DNA from 3 places in the Allocoleopsis sp. genome. Region 2 is predicted to be linked to each of the others. Evidence: riboswitches for the same ligand, from Rfam matches in the RefSeq annotation. Region 2 holds a riboswitch; each other region holds the start of a gene.
What was found. Region 2 has a riboswitch for cyclic di-AMP ahead of V6C93_RS30550 (hypothetical protein). Riboswitches for the same ligand answer to the same signal wherever they lie in the genome.

Region 1 (8,191 bases), on a different contig from region 2:
GTGCAGTAGAGATAAAGCGTTGTCCAGAGTATAATAAATAGTCTGTACTGCAATCTGTACTCAGGGCGAGAAAAACAGTAATGTCCCTTCCCTATCTAATCTTTCTTCGTCATGTAATATAAATAATCCGGATAATCAGAGCGTTCAAAGGTTGATAAAGCTAGGATAGACTAAGAGCGAATGGGCTTTTAGAAAACCAAAACTTAGCGCTCATTCTCTAGCTGTTCAGCGATCGATGTCTGAAGAACTAGAATCGAACGGATGAGGAAGTCAACAACACAGCCAACAGACAATGTTTGAATTGATTGAATCCCCAACAACCCAACATATTTCGGCTACAGAGCCTGATTGGAGTCGTGAAGTGTGTGAGTGCTGGTGGAACCCCTCGCGACAACTACTCAAATCAATCCGTGAGTATCAAAAGTGGCAGAAACGAGGTGGAATTATCGGGCGTCTTTTCTGTAAATGGAACGTACTCCAGCATCGATTCTGGAGTATTGTCACTGCTGCCGATATTCCCATAAACTGCCAAATTGAAGGGGGATTGCTTCTGACTCATCCGACTGGTGTTGTGATTCATCCGGATGCCTCTATTGGCCCCAATTGCTTGATTTTACAACAGGTAACAGTTGTGGCAGGGGTAAAAATTGGTGGTCATGTTGATATTGGTGCTGGTGCCAAAATTATTCGTCCTGTCACCATTGGCAACCATGCGAAGATTGGTGCGAATGCTGTGGTAATATATGACGTACCAGAGGGAGCTACGGCGATTGGGGTGCCTGCAAAACTCATCCAAGCTTCCTAGTGCAGGCTTACAGCAATCACCCACCTGTAAAAATTATTCCCCTGCCTCTCCGGCTGCTCTGAGGAAAGCTTCGGTGCTTCCCTTCCTCATCGGTACTGGTGCAAAGCTGATGCAGAGGGGATCTAGCTAATCGAGGAAAAGCCTTGGTGCAGAAGAGTATTACGTTTCGGCCTAGTTAGGAGGGTACGAAGACTTTGTCAACGCCACATCAATACTTTTTTCAAAATTCTCCGGTGAGAGTAATAACAGTGGGAGAGTAAGTCTTGAAAAACGTCTGTTTTACCGATTGTCTTACGATCGCTTCTCATATCGTTGTGCTTTATTCCTTCGATGGAGAAATCCCCAAACGAGCCAATAGCAAGGCTTTTAAAATTCTTGCATCCAAAATCTAACATCCAAAAGGGTATCCGTTGCTTCCTCCCTAGACAGCCTTAAGGCATGGGTATGCCAAACTCCAGCGAACGTCATTTCTCTACAAATTGGTGCAAGTCTGTACTCGGTAATTGTTAAAGACTTAATAAAGTTTGCTTGAATTTGTTGCTGTTGTCAGCAAATTGCAATAGTATTCACATAGGTAATACAAGTCATACAACGTATGACATGCTCAAGAGTCTACAGAATGAAAGCCTTAGACTGGCAAGCACAGTCTTCTGGCAGATAGTGGGCTACCAGGTAAGCACAGCAGGGTTATCTAGGGTTATCTACTTGTTCAGCTTCAATTGAATAGACCTTCAATTGTCCTGGGATTGAAGTCACAACTGAAGCTTGCCTTAGTGCGTAGTGGAATAGTTGACCTCTTAGTGAGAGCTTGTGTCATCCCTAGTTTGCTATAAACGTGGGCAATTCTGTACTGACTGTGTGGAGTTTGATCTGAAATGTGGTTGAAGCGGTTGCGTAGCAGACGCTCAGAAAGAATATTCCTACTCCTTCAAAGAAGCCTAGCTCTAAATGTGTTGCGACGAAGAGTCCTAAGGCTATCCTCTTGATTCCTACTCTTCGATGACGCTTTGCTGCGATTGTCCTTACGCGCTACTTGTAAAGCTCTGCAAATGAGTCGTGTCAGTGGAAGCTGCAACCTACTGCGTCAACAAAAAACACCAAGTATCGACGGAAAACGAGCATCAAACTTACTATAGCTAGCTCTTCACATCGATTTTGTTAACATTGAGGGTTCTTTTAGGGTCATATAAATGTTCTCAGAATTCAAAGCCTTGAAAGAATTAAATGTTAGAGAGAGCAATCCTTATTAAGTTATCCAGAGATATTTTATGAACAGTACAGGTTTTGTTCCAACTATGACTTGTATGACAGAACAACTATTTCTTCCCGAAATGAATTGTCAAGCTACTCCAATGCGATCCAATAACAAGAATATAGAAACACGAGAAGAGCATACATTTTTGTCTTCCCTTGCTCTCGAAGTAGATGATATATTTTTTAGCCTACGTAAAGCCGATCAGATCATTCGCCGTGAACTAAATATCCTTATAAATAAAAAAGATAAAGACTTGAAAAAAGTCTTAGTGGCTCCTATTAATGAAGAAAGATTCAAAAAAATAATTGAGGAATTACCGACTCATCAAATCTTAGTAGATGAGTATGTAGTCTATATGTTAGAAAACCCAAACAACAGTATATTTAGGCTGATTAGGGAATTCAACGAATATATAGAAAAAAGAAATAGTGAAATAGAATTTTGTCAGTCTATTAAATTAATGGCAATAGATGAAAAACTAGTTCATTATATCCGCCAACTAGGAGCAATGATTTACCACTTAAATATTCATTTAAATTTATTAACGGTATTACTGAAAAACGCATCTGTAGTGGCGGAAACCCAGCAGGCAACTATCAGAGAGAGCCAGGACGTTGTGACTGAATATATGGTCAATAAGTGGGGTGAGCAGCAACAGAATGTGAGGTTTATAGAGGTAACTCTTGAAGGGGCATACGCCATTGTGACTTGGGCAATAGAAGACCTGAGAGGAGACGCTATTTTGCTTCGAGATGAAGGCTACTGGCAGCTGATCAATATTAGTACCGGGATGTTCGGGATTAAGGATTTTGAAAATGTAAATGTACCGTTAGACATAGCTCAGCGTATGCTGAGACTGCATCACCAAAAGCTTGGGTATTAGTAAGCTGAGTGCCAGTTTACTTTCTATGGGTTAAGAGGAGAAGCGATCGCACTCTCCAAAGTGACACTGATTTAATTTCCACCTAGGAAAGGCGGGGAGTGGGAGAGCCACAATTCCCCCGATTGCTGCATCCTCCCCTTATGAGACAGGCTTTCTTAGAGAGTTGACCACTTAATCCAATCGGCAAAATTTGCGATCGCGATCTGAGGCTGGGTCTTGCCAGGAATAAGCAAAATGGCTCACCGAACCAATCTGCGGTACCTCTTGGCGCAGTGCTCGCATCTGGACTTCCAGGGCTGGACGATTGCTAACAGACCTTCCCCAATCTCCTGCCAATACCGGTATCACCTGAGTACCAGGGGCCGCCCGACTCACAACTCGCTTGACCAAATCATCAATGCACCGAGTGCTACCACAGACTCCGTAAGACATCGGATACCACTCTAGGGAACTGGGAAATCGATCCCAAGGCTGTAGACGAGAATCATACCCGACTTGACCAACCGCTTGATTGCCGTCTGGGAAAAATACAGCTCCCGCTTTTATCCCAGCACGCTTGGCTGGGAGAGTTGCTAAGTTTAAAAAGTCCAAAATCCCTTGAGCCGCGTGAGCAACACTGAGCTGCCAGAGTTGCCATTGCAGAGATGCCAATGAGTCTCCTGGTGAGGGAGTTCGACCCTGCCACAAAGGAGTTGCCTCCTCTGGATAAAGTTGATTCACGCTTGCCAAATCGCTAGCATTAATGGAACCCTTACTGATGTAGCGCTGAATTAACTCTCGTCCTTTCCGGTTGAGGGCGCGGTCATATAGAGCTTGTTTTGCCGCCTCACTATAAATCCACAAATCCTCCACTCTGGCGGCGACGGAATCACTCCCTGTACCACGGGGATACCGAATGTAATCGAACAAAATTCCATCGGGGCGTCGCTTCAAGATACCCTGAACAACTTGGTAGTAGTCAGTCTTGGCTTGCATGTTGTAAGGGTCAACAAAAACTTGAGAGCCGTCTGGGACGTAAGACACGCTCGTCTCTCCCCTACCATTACGAGCTAGCATCCCCTGGCGGTCTGCGCGCTGAGCGTAGGAATAGCCAAAATTCATGGTATACAACCAGGCATAAACCCGCATACCCCGCTCATGCCCTTTTTGAATCATCTGCGCCAACAGGTCGGTTTTGTCAGTCCCTGGCGTCCGCACAACAGAGGGCCAAGCTGTTTGGTTATCAGACATCGGTAAGAGTACCTGACCGTCATAAAACACTTCAACGTTGACCTGGTTATAGCCTCGGTTAACCAGACGGTCTAAGATATCATCAATCCCTCCAGAGCGAGCATCACAGGGGTATAAGCGCAGCCAAATGGACTGGGTATTGGGCCAAGTTCGAGAGCGGCATTGCCGCAAGTAATCGGCGTGTTGCTTTACGAGGGCCTTGTAGCGCTTGTCGGAGTCGGTGTTGCCTTTTAACGCGCCAATACGTAAGTTTTCTTTTTGGGTGATCGCCTCGTTGGGCAACTGGCAATAGGCCGTTGTTTGAGCCTGAGCTGTTTGCATCAACCAACACTGACTGACCAAGCTACTACTAGTCAAGAGGGCGACAACCAAGCGGCGATGCAGACGCCTCCACTGTCGCGCCCTTTGGAGAGAACTGTTAGACATTTCTACAAACACCACACCTACAAACACCACAAAAAATACAGAGAGTTGGCGTCCTCAGTCTTCGCAGACTGCTAACCAATTGGAAATTTTAGAGTTTTCCAGCTATTTTCCGCTTTCACCTCTTTTACCCATTGTTCCGGACGCAGACAAAAAAAGAAATCGTATCAGAGATTGCGCCAATCTAAAAGCAAAAAGAAGGGTTTGACGGATCAAACCCTCCAAGGATATAAAATCTAAGGATAAATACCCCTGCCATTAAGTGGGGTGTTAGCGTGAATTGTCTTCTTGACGGGTAGCTCAGCTTAGGGAGTTCTAAGCGGGGTACTCTCTGGCCTTTGAATCGCTAGCGTTTAGCGAAGAAGGCTAGCGCTAACGCACAAGCGGGACGGAGTAGCACACCCTCGGAATGTCAGTCGGATAACTCTAAGCGCCTCGCTTCAGGGCGCTCTCGACCTGCCGGAATTCCTGTTCTAGGCGATTCTTCAACTTTTGCGGTAAGGGACGGTTAGGGTAAGAGCTATAATGACCCGCTAAAGAATTCAAAGCTGTTCGCATCGTGGTGAAAGAGCTGAGGTTAGTCACTGAGCTATCTCGCCGATAGCGGGAGGCAAACTCATTAATTGCTCCACGCGCTTTTGATTGAGCTTCTGCTTTGTCTGGTGCATCCTCCGGTAATTCAATGGCTGTTCTCAAGTTTTGCAACAAGGCCAACGTATCTTGGCGATAATCTCCAGTCAAACCTGCAACACTGGTTGAGGAACACCCCATTAGACCAATCACAACAACCAAAATGAGGGCAACAAGACGTGATATATAGCGCTTCATCAGCATGATTCACAACAAACGGATTTTCAAAATTAGAACCTATCCTATCTTGGATTGGTGCTTTCGGGGATCGCCTTACCTGTATTACACCCACACTCCACGTTCTGCTTCCATCTATCACGGAAATTAGAGACTAAGTAATAGAGAATCGAAGAGCAATTACTATTTTTGACGTTTGACTGTTGAGCTTTATGTGCTTAAGCACCTTTATCAGCTGATAGCGCAATATTTAGTAACCAATTGTTAGAAAACGATACCTCTTGAGATGTTGATTAATCCTGTAAAACGCAATACAATGATATTCTAATGTAATTCAAACGTATTTCATGTAAGTCGGCCTAATTCAGTTTCAGGGTTACAAAGGCACCTATATAAAAACTGAAACTGGAACGGGGGAACCATTTATGGGGCGCATCTTCTGTTTCAATCTCTTCTTCATTTAAGGAGATGAAAGGAGACGGACATCTCTCAGTCCTAGCCCGTCAGCTAACTCCGTCGGCATCGAGAAGAGACTGGAAGCTCAGCATTATTAATTAATGTTTGTGTTTTCGTCAGTGTCCTTGGCTGGTACTAGTCCGATTCGTTGACCTGTCCTTGACTCTGAGAAGATGACTATATCAATCGTACCTCCTGAGTTCAAGCCAGGGCAGCTACTCATGAGGTGAAAAAGTATCATGCTTATCAATGAAAAGAGCCGTCTTGCGTTGATTTCTGTTAGTGGCGACCCAGCCGCAGAAATTGGAAAAGAAGAGGCCGGTGGGCAAAACGTTTATGTGCGTCAAGTTGGATTAGCACTAGCTAAACAGGGTTGGCATGTGGATATGTTTACTCGCCGAATCGATCCCGATCAAGCGAATATTGTTCAACATGAGCCTAATTGCCGCACAATCCGATTAACGGCTGGACCAGCAAAGTTTATTAATCGAGATCAGGTCTTTGGCTATCTGCCAGAGTTTGTACAGCAATTTCAGGCATTCCAGGAACAAGAAGGATACCAGTATCCCTTGGTGCATACCAATTATTGGTTATCTTCTTGGGTCGGGATGGAACTGAAAAAGCTCCAACCTTTGAAACAGGTGCATACTTACCACTCGTTAGGAGCGGTTAAGTATCGGGCTGTGAGTAACCTTCCTGCGATCGCTTCGACGCGGTTAGCAGTGGAAAAAGCTTGTCTGGAGACAGCGGATCGGATTATTGCGACAAGTCCTCAAGAAGAGGAACATATGCGGAATCTGGTTTCTTCTAAAGGAATGATTGAAATCATTCCCTGTGGTACAGATATCGAGCGGATGGGCTCGATCGCACGAAAAGAGGCGCGGGAACAACTGGGGATTCCACCGGAAGCCAAGGTGGTGCTGTATGTGGGTCGATTCGATCCACGTAAGGGAATCGAAACTTTGGTCAGGGCGATTGCTCAATCCCGGTGGAACGGCAATACCAATGTGCGGTTGATTATTGCGGGTGGTTTCCGTCCAGGTCAAAGTGACGGTATGGAGTGCGATCGCATCAAAGCTATTGTTAAAGAACTCGGCCTAGAGGCGATGACCTTCTTCCCTGGACGACTCACGGATGCTGAGCTACCCAGTTACTATGCAGCCGCCAATGTGTGTGTAGTTCCCAGTCACTATGAACCCTTTGGGCTGGTCGCCATTGAAGCTATGGCTTGTGGGACGCCCGTAATTGCCAGTAAAGTGGGCGGCTTGCAGTTTACTGTTATCCCAGAAGTTACAGGATTACTGGTGCCACCCCAAGATGAAGCCGCCTTTGCCCAAGGGATTGACCGCATCCTGAGCAATCCCGCTTGGGCAGACCAGTTGGGTGAAATTGGTCAACAACGGGTAGAAATTGCGATGAGCTGGGAGAGCGTTGCTCGTAGGCTTAATTCTGTTTACAGTAAACTGATGTCTCAAGTGGCTGTCAAATCTGTTCAAAAACCGCAGGTGGCGGCGTAATACACTTTATACCAAATCCGACTCGTACACTCCTTTAATTTTTTGGGTAATGGGTAATGGATAATGAGAAGTCCCAACCCCTTACCCGTTAAATAATAAGAGGGTGAGCAAAACGGATTTGGTATTACTCAAAAACAGTGAGTACTCAGCCGTCCGCAGGGGTCACTCAATCACGGGTCGCTGTCACTTTTAACCGAATCGTCCGCTTACATAGTCTCTAGTCGCTTCTTGCTGTGGGTTTTGGAAGATATTTTCCGTGTGATCGCATTCCACCAAATAGCCCATTTTCCCACCCTTTTCAGTTGCCTTGGCATTAAAAAAGGCAGTCATATCAGCCACTCGCGTGGCTTGCTGCATATTGTGAGTCACAATCACAATGGTGTAGTTTTCCTTGAGCTGATGCATCAATTCCTCGACCTTGAGTGTAGAGATCGGGTCAAGGGCGGAGCAAGGTTCATCCATCAATACTATATCTGGGTTAATGGCGATCGCACGGGCAATACACAACCGTTGCTGCTGTCCTCCGGATAGCGCCATTCCATTTTGCTTGAGTTTGTCTTTGACCTCATCCCAGAGTGCAGCTTGCTGCAAGGATCGCTCTACTAACTCATCCAGATTACCTTTGTAGCCATTCACTCGCGCCCCATAAGCAATATTGTCGTAAATTGATTTCGGGAAAGGATTCGGCTTTTGGAAAACCATACCAATCCGCCGTCGCACTTCTACTGGATCGACATTGGGCGCGTATAGGTCTTGGTCATAATAATAAACTTTGCCTTCTACACGGAATCCATTGATTAAATCGTTAAGACGGT
Region 2 (8,191 bases):
GGTGCTTGTACCAGGGCAGAATTTAACCTTACTCGGTGGCAGCGTCATTAATACAGGGCAACTGACGACACCGGGAGGAACAATTACCTTGGCGGCAGTATCGGCTCGAAATTTGGTGCGGATTAGTCAATCGGGGCATTTGTTGAGTTTGGAGATTGCGCCGCCAAGGGATAATGCTGGGCAGCTACTACCCATTACTCCACAGGCTTTGCCGACGCTGTTAACTGGCATAGGTGGGAATGTAGAAACTGGATTGAGTGTTTCTCCAAGCGGAGAAGTGCAGTTAATCGGTTCTGGAGTAACTGTACCCACTCAAGCAGGAACCACTATTGCTTCTGGCAGTCTCGATGTCTCTACTATAGGGGGACAAAGTCTTTTACTCTCACCACAGCTTGGGGGCGAGGTGAATGTGTTGGGCAAAACAGTTGGACTGTTCGGTGCCAACATCAACGCCTCTGGCATCAATGGCGGCGGCACAGTATTAATTGGTGGAGATTATCAGGGGCAGGGAAGAGTACCGAATGCGTTAGAAACGTTGATTAGCAGTGACTCGGTAGTGTCCGCTGATGCACTGCTATCTGGTAATGGGGGAAAAGTTATTGCTTTTTCCGCTCAGAAAGCCGATATTCACGGGATATTGACGGCACGGGGAGGAACTGTATCTGGAAATGGTGGGTTGATTGAAACGTCTGGTAAGCAGTCTCTTAATCTCACCAGTATTCCTAATGCTAGCGCTTTCAAGGGTATGGGGGGTACCTGGCTTATTGACCCAGCGGATATCACGATTGTAAATGGTGGAGGGGGTGCGATCGGTACAAATAGCGTTGATGTTGCCAACATTAATACGGCACTGAATGCTGGCACCAACGTTACCATCACCACAGATATTGGTGGCACCGGTCAAGGTAACATTGTCCAGATCGCTGGTGCCAATATTAATAAGACAACAGGTGGTGACGCTACCCTCACTTTACTGGCAGACAACGACATTTTCCTGAATGGGGGAGTCAGTTCTACTAACGGCAAGCTGAATTTGAACCTGAATGCCGACAGGGATAATAACGGTGCAGGCAGAGTCATAATCTATCAGCCCAACTTGCCCATCTTGCCTATCTCGACGGGGGGTGGGGATATCACCTGCAAAGGTAGTAGCAATATTACCGACAGCTCAGGTATCAATATCTTCAATCCGATCAACTCCGGGGGAGGAAAGATCACTTTCGAGGGGACTAGCACCGGTTTGGGGCGTTCTAGAGGCATCGACGTTGAAGGAAATATCACCTCAGGGGGCGGGGACATCCTATTCACGGGTAGTAGCAGCAGTGAGGTTGGTATCTTTACCAACAACTCAATCGATTCCGGGGGAGGAAAGATCACTTTTAATGGCACTAGCACGGCGACAAATGTCAGCGCCACTGGCTTGCTCCCCAGAGGTATCGACGTTGAAGGAGATATCACCTCAGGAGGCGGGGACATCCTATTCACGGGTAGTAGCAGCAGTGGGAGCGGCATCATTACCTTCAACTTAATCGACTCAGGGGGAGGGAAGATCACTTTCAATGGCACTAGCACGGTGACGAATGGCAGCGCCACTGGTAAGGGCATCGCTATTGTAGGAAATATCACCTCACAAGGCGGGGACATCCTATTCACGGGTAGTAGCAGCAGTGAGGATGGGATCTTGATCGGCGGCTTCATCGGTGGCCTGAAAATCAACAACCTGATCGACTCAGGGGGAGGGAAGATTACTTTCAATGGCACTAGCACGGCGACGAATAGCAGCGCACCTGGCTCGTACACTAGAGGTATCGACGCTGAAGGAAATATCACCTCACAAGGCGGGGACATTTTGCTCACGGGTAGTAGTAGCAGCAGTGAGGCTGGCATCGCTATCTTCCAGCCGCTCGCTTCAGGGAAAGGCAATCTTACCCTGACTGCTGACACACTTTATATTGACCCCAATTCCTCTATTACTGGCACTGGCAATCTGCTAGTGCAGCCCTTAACCCCCAGTGTCTCTGGGCAAATTGGTGGAAACAGTACTTTTCTAAGTACAACTGCACAGATAATTTTGACCAATGGAGGCTTTGCTTCCTTTACCATCGGACGTACTGACAGCAGTGGTGCCTTTACCCTAGGAGATTACCTCACATTTAACAACCCAGTCACGTTGCGATCGCCCGTTGGTAATGGCTCTATCAATACCACAGGCTTTACCCTCACTGGAGCAGGTAATGCCACAATTACGCTGCAAGCCAACCAAAATATTACCAGTGGCAATATTATCAATCCCGGTCGTGCCATTACGATAACCAGCAATACAGGAGCCGTTACCACTGGTAATCTCAACTCATCCGGAGCTATTGATGGTGGAAACATCCAAGTTAAAGCAAGTACCCAAATTACCACCGGACAAATCAACGCCAGTGGTGCAACAGGTCGAGGTGGCAACGTTACGCTTGACCCCTCCGGTGATATTCAGGTTACCTCAATCAATGCCCAAGGCGGCACAACAGGCGGCACAGTAGACATCACCACCAATCGCTTTTTCCGAGCAACAAACACCTTCACCTCCACCAACGGCTTACCTGCCAGCATCTCAACGGCTGGAGGCACCGCAGGCGGAAACATCACCATCCGGCACGGGGGACAAGGTATCGTTCCCTTTAATGTCGGCAGTGCCACCACCAACGGCACAGCAGGTGAAATTACCAGTGGCAATTTCACGATTCCTACTGGCAACTCCTATCTCTATACCTACAACTTGGGCAATATTGGGATTATTAGCGTTCCAGGTTCTAACTCTACCCCACCCACCCCAGGTTCTACTTCTAGCCCGCTCCTCAAACCTGTTGACCTGATCAACCCACAAGCACCGCTCACCTCGCAGCCACCACTTCCAAATGATCGCCTCAATGCAATTGGGATTGATGATTCCTTGAGCAATGACTTTGCCAAAGATACCGGACAGGGGAAGACAAAGCGTGTCACTCTTTCTGAAGTGCAAAATACCTTAGAAAAAGTTGAGAGTGCTACTGGTATCAAACCAGCAATCATCTATGCCGTGTTTGTTCCTGCTACTATTCCCCCTGCGTCTCCTTCTCAACCGGGTCAAGCGCAAAAATCTGGTGTAGCCGCATCTACCTTATTGCGTGCCTTAACTCCCAGTCCGAGCGATCGCTTAGAACTCGTTCTCATCACAGCTGAAGGAAAGCCCATTCGCCGCACCACGAAGGCTACCAGAGCCGAAGTCCTTCGTATGGTCAAGGAATTTAGAAGCAAGATAACCGATCCCACTGAGCGCACGGGTTCTCTCGCCCCTGCCAAAAAAATGTATCAGTGGCTGGTGGCTCCTATAGAACCCGACTTACAACAGCTACACATTCACAATCTCGCCTACATCATGGATGCTGGCTTACGCAGTATTCCCTTAGCTGCCCTTCACGATGGCAAACACTTTATCATCGAACGCTACAGTGTTAGCTTAATGCCCAGCCTTTCTCTCACCGATACCCGCTACTCGGATGTGAGGAATTCTTCTGTCTTAGCAATGGGTATCGAGAAATTTGCGGACAAGAGTCCTTTACCCTCTGTACCTGTAGAATTGTCCGTCATTACAGGTAGCCTCTGGTCAGGGAAATCCTTCCTCAATGACAGCTTTACCCTACCCAATTTGCAAGCCGCTAGAAATTCTCAGCCATTTGGCATTATCCATTTAGCCACCCATGCTCAGTATCTACCCGGAGCACCAGAAAAATCCTATCTCCAACTATGGGATACTCAACTGCGATTAGCACAACTGCGGCAGATGGGATTGCACAAACCCCCTGTAGAACTGTTAGTCTTGAGTGCTTGTCGCACGGCATTAGGGGATGAACAGAACGAGTTGGGATTTGCAGGGTTGGCAGCGCAAGCTGGAGCGAAGACTGTCTTAGCAAGTTTGTGGTACGTCAGCGATGAAGGGACTCTGGGTTTAATGGCCGAATTCTACGAGCAACTCAAACAAGTTCCCATGAAAGCTGAGGCACTCAGACTTGCTCAGTTAGCGATGCTGAGGGGTGAGGTGCGATTACAGGGGGGTAAGCTTGTCACCAAGCGGGGTAGTTTCGCTTTACCGCCCAATCTGGCGGCTTTGGGAGACATCGACTTGACACGTCCTTCCTTCTGGAGTGCGTTCACTTTAATCGGTAATCCTTGGTAGCAACAATACTGAATAATTCAGGTGATACGGAGATGAATGTGCATCGGTATCTGATGAGCAATAGACCTGTTTTGAAAGTCGAATTAACCCCCCTCAGTCCCCCGAAACGGGGGGAAAAAATCTTACTCCCTCTCCTTTTAGGGGAGGGTTGGGGAGGGGTTTCAAGGATTGATGCAAGAGGTCTAATAAGGAATGCGATCGCTCTAGTAGTTGCCACACACCAGGAGGTGGAAAGAGCGATCGCACATTCAGGAACTATTTTATTTCGACGCTTCACAAGAGCGAGCTTATGGACGAAGCTCCCATCTCTCCTGCCAGTCAAAAATCCGTTCGAGTTGCTGTAGAGAAACCAATCCGTACTGCCAGAGAATAATCGGTAAGGGTTCTGAAGCTCGTTGACGCATTCGTAAGGCTACAGAAATAGAGGAAGCGGAAATCGTAAGTTTGTCTTGTAAAAAATGAATGAGTTGAATGTCTTTTTTACTGAGTTCCATATCTTAAAAAATAAACAGAACTGTCAGTACTAAAAGTAAGCTCTCAAGAGCGAACCGAAATTTTTGAACGCTCTTAATAACCCATTTTTTATCGAAGTGTTTTTAAGCTGTTATTACCTGAACTGTCGAAGGACTGAAGTCGGCGACTCACCCAATCAGCATTTTCTCGGAGCAGATGAAGAATGCTCCCGCGAATCAACGCCTCTAAACGTAATCGCTCCTGCTTTAAACGATAAGGAGGCTTCGCATCCACTGTGGGTTTTTGTGCATTACCCATCACTACATCCCGATGGGGGAGATGCTTCAGGACATGAGCTACTAGCTTTTGGCGCAACTCAGCAATAGAAAATGCAGCTTGATAGGGATGTTCAGGATAATCTTCCAAGACATTTTCAATTTCTTGGAACACGGCAAGATTTTGCCAAAGGGTGTCTTCTGCGCCCATTTCTCTAATGAAATCATAATCAACGGACGTAAAAGCGCTGGGATGCTCTGGGCTCAGGAACATGATAAATTTCTATCCTTTAACTACATTTCCTGCCTCAGACGCCAGAAGTTAGATTAATATAATCCTCCTCAGGGTCGAGGGCAGGTACAACGAAGCGACTAGATACCAGCCAAGGACACTGACGAGTTCAAACACATTCCTGGAAGAATGCCAACTCTTCAGTCTCCTCTCAATGCCTACGAAGTTAGCTGACGGGCGAGGACTGAGAGATGTCCTTCTCTAAACTGCTCTTTGACGAGTGAAGATAAGGTTAGAGATTTGCCCCAAAAGTTGGTTCCTCCGTTCCAGCACTCACCGTACAGTCCAACGAACTTGTAGGCTTAATACTGAATTAGGCTGACTTATTAAATTTATTTTTTATTATTATACCATTTTTCTATTAGGATGCCAAATCTTTCGCCAGGTGTAGATTGTTTAACAGCGAGGTCTGCCACAAGCACTAGGATGCAGATGTAAGTTGATCGGGTCAGCATCATTGACGGATTGAACCTTTTCCTGTAATAAGTTGAACGCTTTATCTTGATGCAACTCAAACTCGGCTGAAGCGTCTGTATTGAAGTACTCCTCGAACAGCGCCAAGAGTGATTGAGTTTCAACAAAAGTTGCATCCCAATTTTGTCGATTGCTCTGTGAACAAAACTCAGAATCTGGTTGATGATCGATGAAATAGCCGAACAGTCCTTCGCAATCTTGACGATATTTGCGTGTATGCAAAATGTGAGAGTGCCAGACGCGATCAATTTCCTGCGTTGGCACCACCAGAATATCAGGATGCAGGTAGCTCACGAACAAGAAGCTCTTATAGCGTCCAATGGCTTGGAGCGTTTGCTGGCGACTCCACCCATAACCATTTTGGGGGTTCATCAGGTAATCTGCTATTGGCGACAGGTTGAGTGCTTTCAGCTTTTCCATGCAAGCTAAAGATTGTGCAGACAAAGCTTCCTTGACAACTAACATAGGTTGAGAACCTCATTGGCTACGGCTGTATGTTTTCTCACTATGCCAAGGTGTTCAAGCGGCTAGGAAATCTGTGTAGTCAACACTCACAACCGAAAAAATTGCTCTTGATCGCTACACACCTGTGAAACTGCTTACACGAAGCTACCACTGTATCAATGGATGGATTATGAGTGGTGAAAGAAGAGTATAGTTTCAAAAAACATAGAAAAATATTCCCGGTCTTATGTTTATGCGTTTTACCCTAATCTTCTGTGTTCTTCTATAAACCCTGAAAATCTGTCTTCCTTAAGCCTCAATTCCAATTCCCCAGTCCCTATTTTCAGAGTAGAGAGTATGAACCACGCAGAGTTTACAAAGGCTTTTGCAGGGCTAACGCCTCGACAGGAAGAGGTTTTGCTGAAAGTTTTGGCGGGTCAAAAAGATGCAGAAATTGCCTCAGAGCTGCATATTACTCAAGCTACGGTGAGAAAACATATTGAGAATACATGCAAGGCATTTGGCCTCTCCCATTCGCAAGACTCTGGCTACTTACACCGTCCTGAATTGATTTCTCTTTTTGCGAAGTACAAGCCAGAGTTATTTAGAGCAGGTACTCAGAACCTGAAAAAGGGTACAAAAATTTTGCTCAGTTACTATGGCGGCTCTGAACTAGACAAAAGTTGTGCAACTCAGTTAGAGGGCGCTTTAAAAGCCAAAGGCTACGAAGTATTTATCGCTGATGGCACTCTGCGAATGGCAACCACCGGATTGCGGCAAATCTATGCCGAATTAAACCAATGTGATCACTTGCTTTTGCTATTATCAACGCTTGCGGCTTCTAGTGAAATGGTAACCGAAGAGGTGCGATGGGCAAAGGCGTTGCGGGATACTCGACTGGATGGCAAGCCAGGGATTTTACCCATTCGCATTAATTGTCCAATCAGCTTACTGAACCATGACTTGCGGGGTTATCTTCGGGGAATTGCTCAGCAAGAGTGGCGATCGCCTGAAGATACCCCAATCCTTGTGCAATCCGTCCTGGAGTTGTTGACCTCTGGCAACAACCAGGGGGAAACCTCTGATAAGAGTACCTTTGCACTTACCCCAGACAAGGCAGAAGAAAATACCCAATTCCTCAGTCCCTATTCCCTCACTCCAAATCACCCACCCCAGCCTGTGGCGGAGCCAGAATTACCAATGGGACAGGTGGAGTTGGCGTCTGCCTTTTATGTGGAGCGATCGGGGATTGATGAACGCTGCTACGAAGCGATCGCAAAACCCGGTGCTCTCATCCGGATCAAAGCACCCAGGCAGATGGGTAAAACCTCGTTAATGGCTCGGATTCTCCAGCGTGCGACGAATCTAGGCTACCGTACCGTGCCTTTAAGCTTTCAGTTGGCGGATAGCAAAGTGTTCACCGACCTGGAGCAGTTCTTAAAGTGGTTTTGTGCGGTTGTTGCCCTAGAGCTCCAGTTACCAGCTCGATTGGCTGACTATTGGAACGGAATTTTTGGCAGCAAAGTCAGCTGTAGGTCTTACTTTGAGCGCTATTTACTGGCGAATACAACCGAACCTCTCGTCTTAGGCCTAGATGAAGTAGACCGGGTCTTACAATACCCAGAACTCACCGCTGATTTTTTTGGTCTGTTGCGAGCCTGGCATGAAGAAGCCAAAAATCGAGAGATTTGGAGAAAACTTCGCTTAGTGGTCGTCCATTCCACCGAAGTTTACGTGCCAATGGATATTAATCAGTCCCCGTTTAATGTCGGTCTACCGATTGAGTTACCCGAATTTAAGTCCGAACAGGTGCAAGATTTAGCTCAGCGACATGGACTAGCTTGGGGGACTCCAGAAATTAGGCAACTCATGACAATGGTGGGGGGTCATCCCTACCTCGTGCGATTGGCACTCTACCACATTGCCCGACAGGAGATTACACTTCCTCAACTTTTAGAGACAGCTCCTACCGATGCCGGACTTTATAACGACCATTTGCGGCGGCACTTGTGGAATTTGTCCCAGCATCCAGAATTAGCCGCAGGTTTATAC
Region 3 (5,330 bases), on a different contig from region 2:
CACTTTTCTGTTAAAAAAGACTTGAATATTCTTGCCGATGCCCTTTTTCCTATAATCGGGCCAGCGACACGGAAGGCTATTTCCACAGCCCTTCAGACGATGATGCAATCCTTCAATCAAACAATTGAACATAGTTTGTCGCCACAAAGCTTTAAGTGGCGACTAGAAGCCTTACAAACAGGAAAATCATTTGCTGAAGTTGTTCTTCTGCGCACACTTGTGTACCGGGTTGAGCAAGTCTTCCTCATTCACAGAACCACAGGATTAATGCTGCAACATCTGGTAGGAGAAGCGGCGGTTGTTCAAGACGCGGATTTAGTTTCAGCTATGTTGACGGCTATCCAGAATTTTGTTCAAGACTCTTTCCCCGTAGAAGCAGGTGATACATTTGAAACATGGCAATTTGGAGAACTCACCCTTTGGATTGAACAGACTCCTCGGGCGATATTAGCTGGCCTGATTCGGGGGCACCCCCCAAAAGAATTAAAGCTAGTCTTTAAAGAAACGATTGAAAAAATCAACCTGAAGTTTAGCAGTGCCCTTCATTCTTTTGATGGCGATTTGTCAGTATTTGAAGCCAGCCGATCTGATCTTGAAGCTTGCCTTCAATCTCAGTATAAAGTCAAACAAGAACAGCAATATCGTTATGTATGGGCTTTAGGAAGCGCACTAGCGATCGCTCTAGGGATTTGGAGCTTTTTTTCTATTAGAGACAACCGCCGCTGGGAAGCTTATCTGAAAAAACTGAACGCCGAGCCTGGGATTACGGTGATAAATGCCCAGAAACGTCTTGGTAAATATTTTATCTCAGGGTTGCATGATCCATTGGCAGCCGATCCTATCAGGATGATCAAACAAGCCAATGTTAACCCAAATGCAGTCATCAGTCGATGGGAGCCTTACCTCTCACTCGATGCAAAAATAATCGAAAAAAGAGCAGAGGAGTTGCTACAAGCGCCTAAAACAGTGGCGTTGAGAGTCGATGAAAACCGTATTCTCTATGCTACGGGTTACGCTTCTCATGAATGGATTATTGAAACCCGAAAAAGGGCACGATTCATTCCTGGAATTACTCAATTTCAGGACAATCTTACAGAGACGGATTTAAAAGAATTTGAGTCTTTAAAAGAACAGATTGAGAAACAAGTCCTCTATTTTAGTAAAGGTTCTACAGAACTTGAACCCGGTCAGGATGCTACCTTACAGACGCTCGTCAGTCAAATTCAAAAACTCCTAGATTCCGCCTATTCTTTAGATAGAGATATTCAGATTAAAATTTTAGGGCACACAGACAAGGCAGGCTCAAAAGAGGCAAATCTTAGACTAAGCCAAGCGCGTGCTCAGGCTGTTATATCTACTCTTGTATCTCAAGGAATCAACACTACTTATGTTTCTGCCGAGGTGGTAAACCCCAATGAACTTTTGCCTAATGAGCTGACGCAACAGGATGGAGGATTGAATCGCCGTGTCTCTTTTAAAGTAATTCTGACTGATTCCCCCAACAGAGCCACTGCCAACCCCTGAATCAAAAACGAAGTCTGCCGAGTGGGTGCCTGCCTTATTACCTTATTAACAGCACAGCTCCAGGCAATGTCAACTATTTCTTGGGAAAGAGAAACAAAATTGAAAAGCTATGGTATAGTTTTGCATTAACTAGAGTAAGTCAGCCTAATCCAGCGGCTCACCAGGGTAGTAACCCAAACAATCGGTAAAGCTGGAGCGGAGGAACCAATATTTGGGGCGTATCTCTAAACTCTGTTTCGTTTTGTAAGCAGAAGTAGAGAAGGACATCTCTCAGTCCTAGCCCGTCAGCTAACTTCGTCGGCACTGAGAGGAGACTGAAGAGTCAGCATTCTTTGTAATGTCTCGATCTCGTCAGTATCCTGGCTGGTACTGCTCAGGTTGTTTGTACCTGATATTGACAGGAGGCATTGCAAATGGTATTCCAGCTAAATTTGGCTGCGATCCTCACAGTTGCGGCTCAGTCGTCTTGGAAAAAAGCACGACCATTAATTGTCCGAGATGCTGTCTTATTCCCAGCGATTGGGTTTGCAGGAGTTCTCTTGCTGTGGTGGTTTGCTGCCACCTTCTTAAGCGAGTTAATGCCCACCCCGCTTCAAGCACTGATTGATAGCGCAGAATACGCAAACCCTTTCTTTCGCAAAGGCCCTGGTAACTTAGGACTCGGTTGGTTATTATTGGCAAGCTTAAGGCGCGTGTTACTGGGATTTCTCCTTGGCGCTGCGGTGGCGATTCCCTTGGGGTTTCTCATTGGCATGTCCAGAGAAGCCATGCTGATTTTCAATCCCTTGGTGCAAATTTTTAAACCCGTATCCCCTTTGGCTTGGTTGCCGATCGCACTGGCAATCTTTAACCTAGCAGAACCCTCGGCAATATTTGTCATCTTTATCACCTCGTTGTGGCCCACGATTATTAACACGGCTCTCGGCGTATCCAGCATTAACAAAGATTATTTGGATGTAGCACGAGTGCTGGAAATGCCCCGTTGGCGACGAGTTACAAAAATTATTTGGCCTGCGAGTTTACCCTACATCTTCACCGGGTTACGCATCAGCTTAGGGATTGCTTGGCTGGTTATTGTTGCTGTGGAAATGCTCACCGGTGGTATCGGCATTGGCTTCTTCGTGTGGGACCAATGGAACCGCTTAAATTTGAGTTCGGTGTTTTTGGCAGTGGTTGTGATTGGCGTAACCGGCCTAGTTCTTGACTATGCCTTGGGCCAATTTCAAGCTTGGGTGACTCGTCGCCCAGTTCAAGCTTCTCGCTAAAGCTTTCAGAGCAACTGACAATGGATTAGCTTCAGCTACGAGGGTAGCTGATTCATCTTGCGACTACTAATCAACAACAACTGAGCAAGGGAGAGCGGGAGAATCCTTCAACTTACTCCCCAGGATTATCAATAAACTATCACCCCATCCCCAATCCCCTAATACCGCCATGAATTCTTTGAATCGACGAAGATTTCTGCAACAAGCAGGCGCATCGGCAGCAGGATTGGCCTTATCCTCTTGTGCCATCAAGGGCGTTACTGCACCCGATCAACTCTCCGCAGCAGCCTTAGCCTTAGAACCCGTTGTAGACCCCAGAACCCTAGAAAAACCCAATCTTACCGTTGGGTATGTGCCCGTTAATGATTGTGCACCGTTTGCGATCGCCTGGGAAAAAGGCTTCTTCCGCAAATACGGACTCAATGTTAAACTCAGCCGCGAAGCAAGCTGGGCCAACTCTCGCGATGGCGTTATTTTTGGGCGTCTCGATGCCGCACCTGTGGTTTCTGGGGCAGTTACTAACGCCAGAATCGGTGCTGAAGGTGCCCGCCATGCGCCCCTTTGTGCAGCGATGACGATTCATCGGCACGGCAACTCCATGACCATGAACAAAAAAATGTGGAACTATGGCGTCCGTCCGTGGCGAGACTACAACGGCAACTTAGAAGAATTTGGCAAGGATTTCCGAGGCTTCTTTGACAGCCAACCCCCAGAACAACGTATTTGGGCAGTTGTCTTAAGTTCTGCCATCTACGAATATTTTGTTCGCTACTTATCTGCCGCCGCAGGTGTCAATCCCTCAGACGAGTTTCGGGTGATCATCATTCCACCACCCCAGATGGTGAATAACGTGCGGATTGGGGCAATGCAAGCCTACATGGTGGCAGAACCCTGGAATACGCGAGCCATCACAGGTAACGAGGGGGTAGGCTTTACGTTTGCCCAAGGGAAAGAACTCTGGTACGGACACCCAGATAGACTCCTAGGGGTCATGGAATCCTTCATCAAGGAAAACCCCAAAACCTACCGCAGCCTGGTCAAAGCGATGATTGAAGCTTGCCAGTATTGCAGTGACCCCAAAAACCGCCCTGAAGTCGCCAAATTAATCACAAGCCCCTCTTATACAGGTTCTAAACCGAAGAAAAAGGGTGCCCCAGTTGATAAGTTTACGCGACCAGCCATTGTTGGGGAATACAACTACGGCGGCTTTGACAACCAAAAGCGCATAGATGAAGACCCATACACCACCATTTTCTTTGACTTACCCCCTAAACTTGCAAAAATTCCAGGAGACCACTCCACATTTTTGTGGCAATCGGAAAGTATCTGGTTAATGACCCAGGCAGCCCGTTGGGGACAAATTCCTGAATTTCCCAAAGATGCAGAAAAAAAGGCACGAGAAGGCTGGAAAACAGACCTCTATCGAGAGATTGCTACTGAAATGGGTATTCAATGTCCCAAAGACGATTACAAAGTTGAACCCGCCGAAGTCTTTATTGACAACAAAGCGTTTGACCCGAGTGATCCAGTTGGCTATCTCAAAAGCTTTGAAATCCATGCCAATAGCCCCAAACACTTTTATCTGTCTTAGGTAAAAGCGTTAGCAGGTTAACAGGTTCCAGGTTGCAGGTTAACCAATTACAACCAACCTTCAACCTTCAACCTTCAACCTCAACCATCCAACCTTCAACTATTCAACCTTCAACCTTCAACCCCTTCCTATGACTAAATCTAGTTCTTTCCCCACCAAAGGCAATTCTGCCACTCTCAACGGCACAAAATTTCTCGAAATTGACAATGTTGTCAAATCTTATCCCAGTGCAGATGGCGGTGAACTGGTTATTTTAGATGGGATTAACCTCACCATTGGTGAAGATGAATATATCTCTGTAATTGGTCACTCTGGCTGCGGTAAATCCACGTTGCTCAAAATTGTCGCTGGGTTGGAAAAACCCACGTCCGGAATGGTGCGATTAGAGGGTAAAGAGATTCGTAAGCCGGGTTCAGAGCGGATGATGGTGTTTCAGCAATATTCGCTGCTGCCGTGGCTGACAGTCCAAGAAAATGTTCGGTTGGCTGTGGATGAAGTGTTTAAAAAAGCTTCTCCAGTTGAGAAAAAACAGATAGTCAGCGAACATTTGGCAATGGTGAATTTAACCCAAGCCGCTAATAAATACCCCGATGAACTTTCTGGTGGGATGAAACAACGGGTGGGAATTGCTAGAGCCTTGGCGATTCGCCCCAAAATGTTACTGATGGATGAACCGTTTGGGGCACTCGATGCCCTGACGCGCCGCAAATTGCAGAAACAGGTACTCGACATTTGGGAAAGTCATCGACAGGCAGTGATGATGATTACTCATGATGTGGATGAGGCCATTTATATGTCCGATCGCATTGTGATGATGACGAATGGCCCCCATGCTAAAATTGGGGAAATTTTAGAGGTACCTTTTCCACATCCGCGCGATCGCCAAGCAATACGGGAATCTAAGGAGTACTATGAACTACGTAACCACGCTCTGAACTTCTTAGATCAAA

Region 1: it holds a riboswitch for cyclic di-AMP, as region 2 does, so the genes downstream of both, V6C93_RS13535 (glycosyltransferase) here and V6C93_RS30550 (hypothetical protein) in region 2, are expected to answer to the same signal.
Region 3: it holds a riboswitch for cyclic di-AMP, as region 2 does, so the genes downstream of both, ntrB (nitrate ABC transporter permease) here and V6C93_RS30550 (hypothetical protein) in region 2, are expected to answer to the same signal.

Annotation. Positions count from the first base shown of each region.
Region 1 covers NZ_DATNPA010000282.1:15,989-24,179, forward strand. The annotation lists gene V6C93_RS13515 (serine acetyltransferase) at 293-805, shown strand; gene V6C93_RS13520 (hypothetical protein) at 2,074-2,943, shown strand; gene V6C93_RS13525 (family 10 glycosylhydrolase) at 3,115-4,599, opposite strand; gene psb27 (photosystem II protein Psb27) at 5,023-5,424, opposite strand; cyclic di-AMP (ydaO/yuaA leader) riboswitch at 5,791-5,940, shown strand; gene V6C93_RS13535 (glycosyltransferase) at 6,099-7,376, shown strand; gene pstB (phosphate ABC transporter ATP-binding protein PstB) at 7,566-8,191, opposite strand, start outside.
Region 2 covers NZ_DATNPA010000643.1:4,039-12,229, forward strand. The annotation lists gene V6C93_RS30540 (CHAT domain-containing protein) at 1-4,201, shown strand, start outside; gene V6C93_RS30545 (DUF2949 domain-containing protein) at 4,489-4,695, opposite strand; gene V6C93_RS30550 (hypothetical protein) at 4,784-5,203, opposite strand; cyclic di-AMP (ydaO/yuaA leader) riboswitch at 5,362-5,503, opposite strand; gene V6C93_RS30555 (glycine-rich domain-containing protein) at 5,618-6,160, opposite strand; gene V6C93_RS30560 (AAA-like domain-containing protein) at 6,497-8,191, shown strand, end outside.
Region 3 covers NZ_DATNPA010000595.1:3,300-8,629, reverse strand. The annotation lists gene V6C93_RS28575 (OmpA family protein) at 1-1,524, shown strand, start outside; cyclic di-AMP (ydaO/yuaA leader) riboswitch at 1,685-1,842, shown strand; gene ntrB (nitrate ABC transporter permease) at 1,938-2,789, shown strand; gene V6C93_RS28565 (ABC transporter substrate-binding protein) at 2,959-4,380, shown strand; gene V6C93_RS28560 (ABC transporter ATP-binding protein) at 4,511-5,330, shown strand, end outside.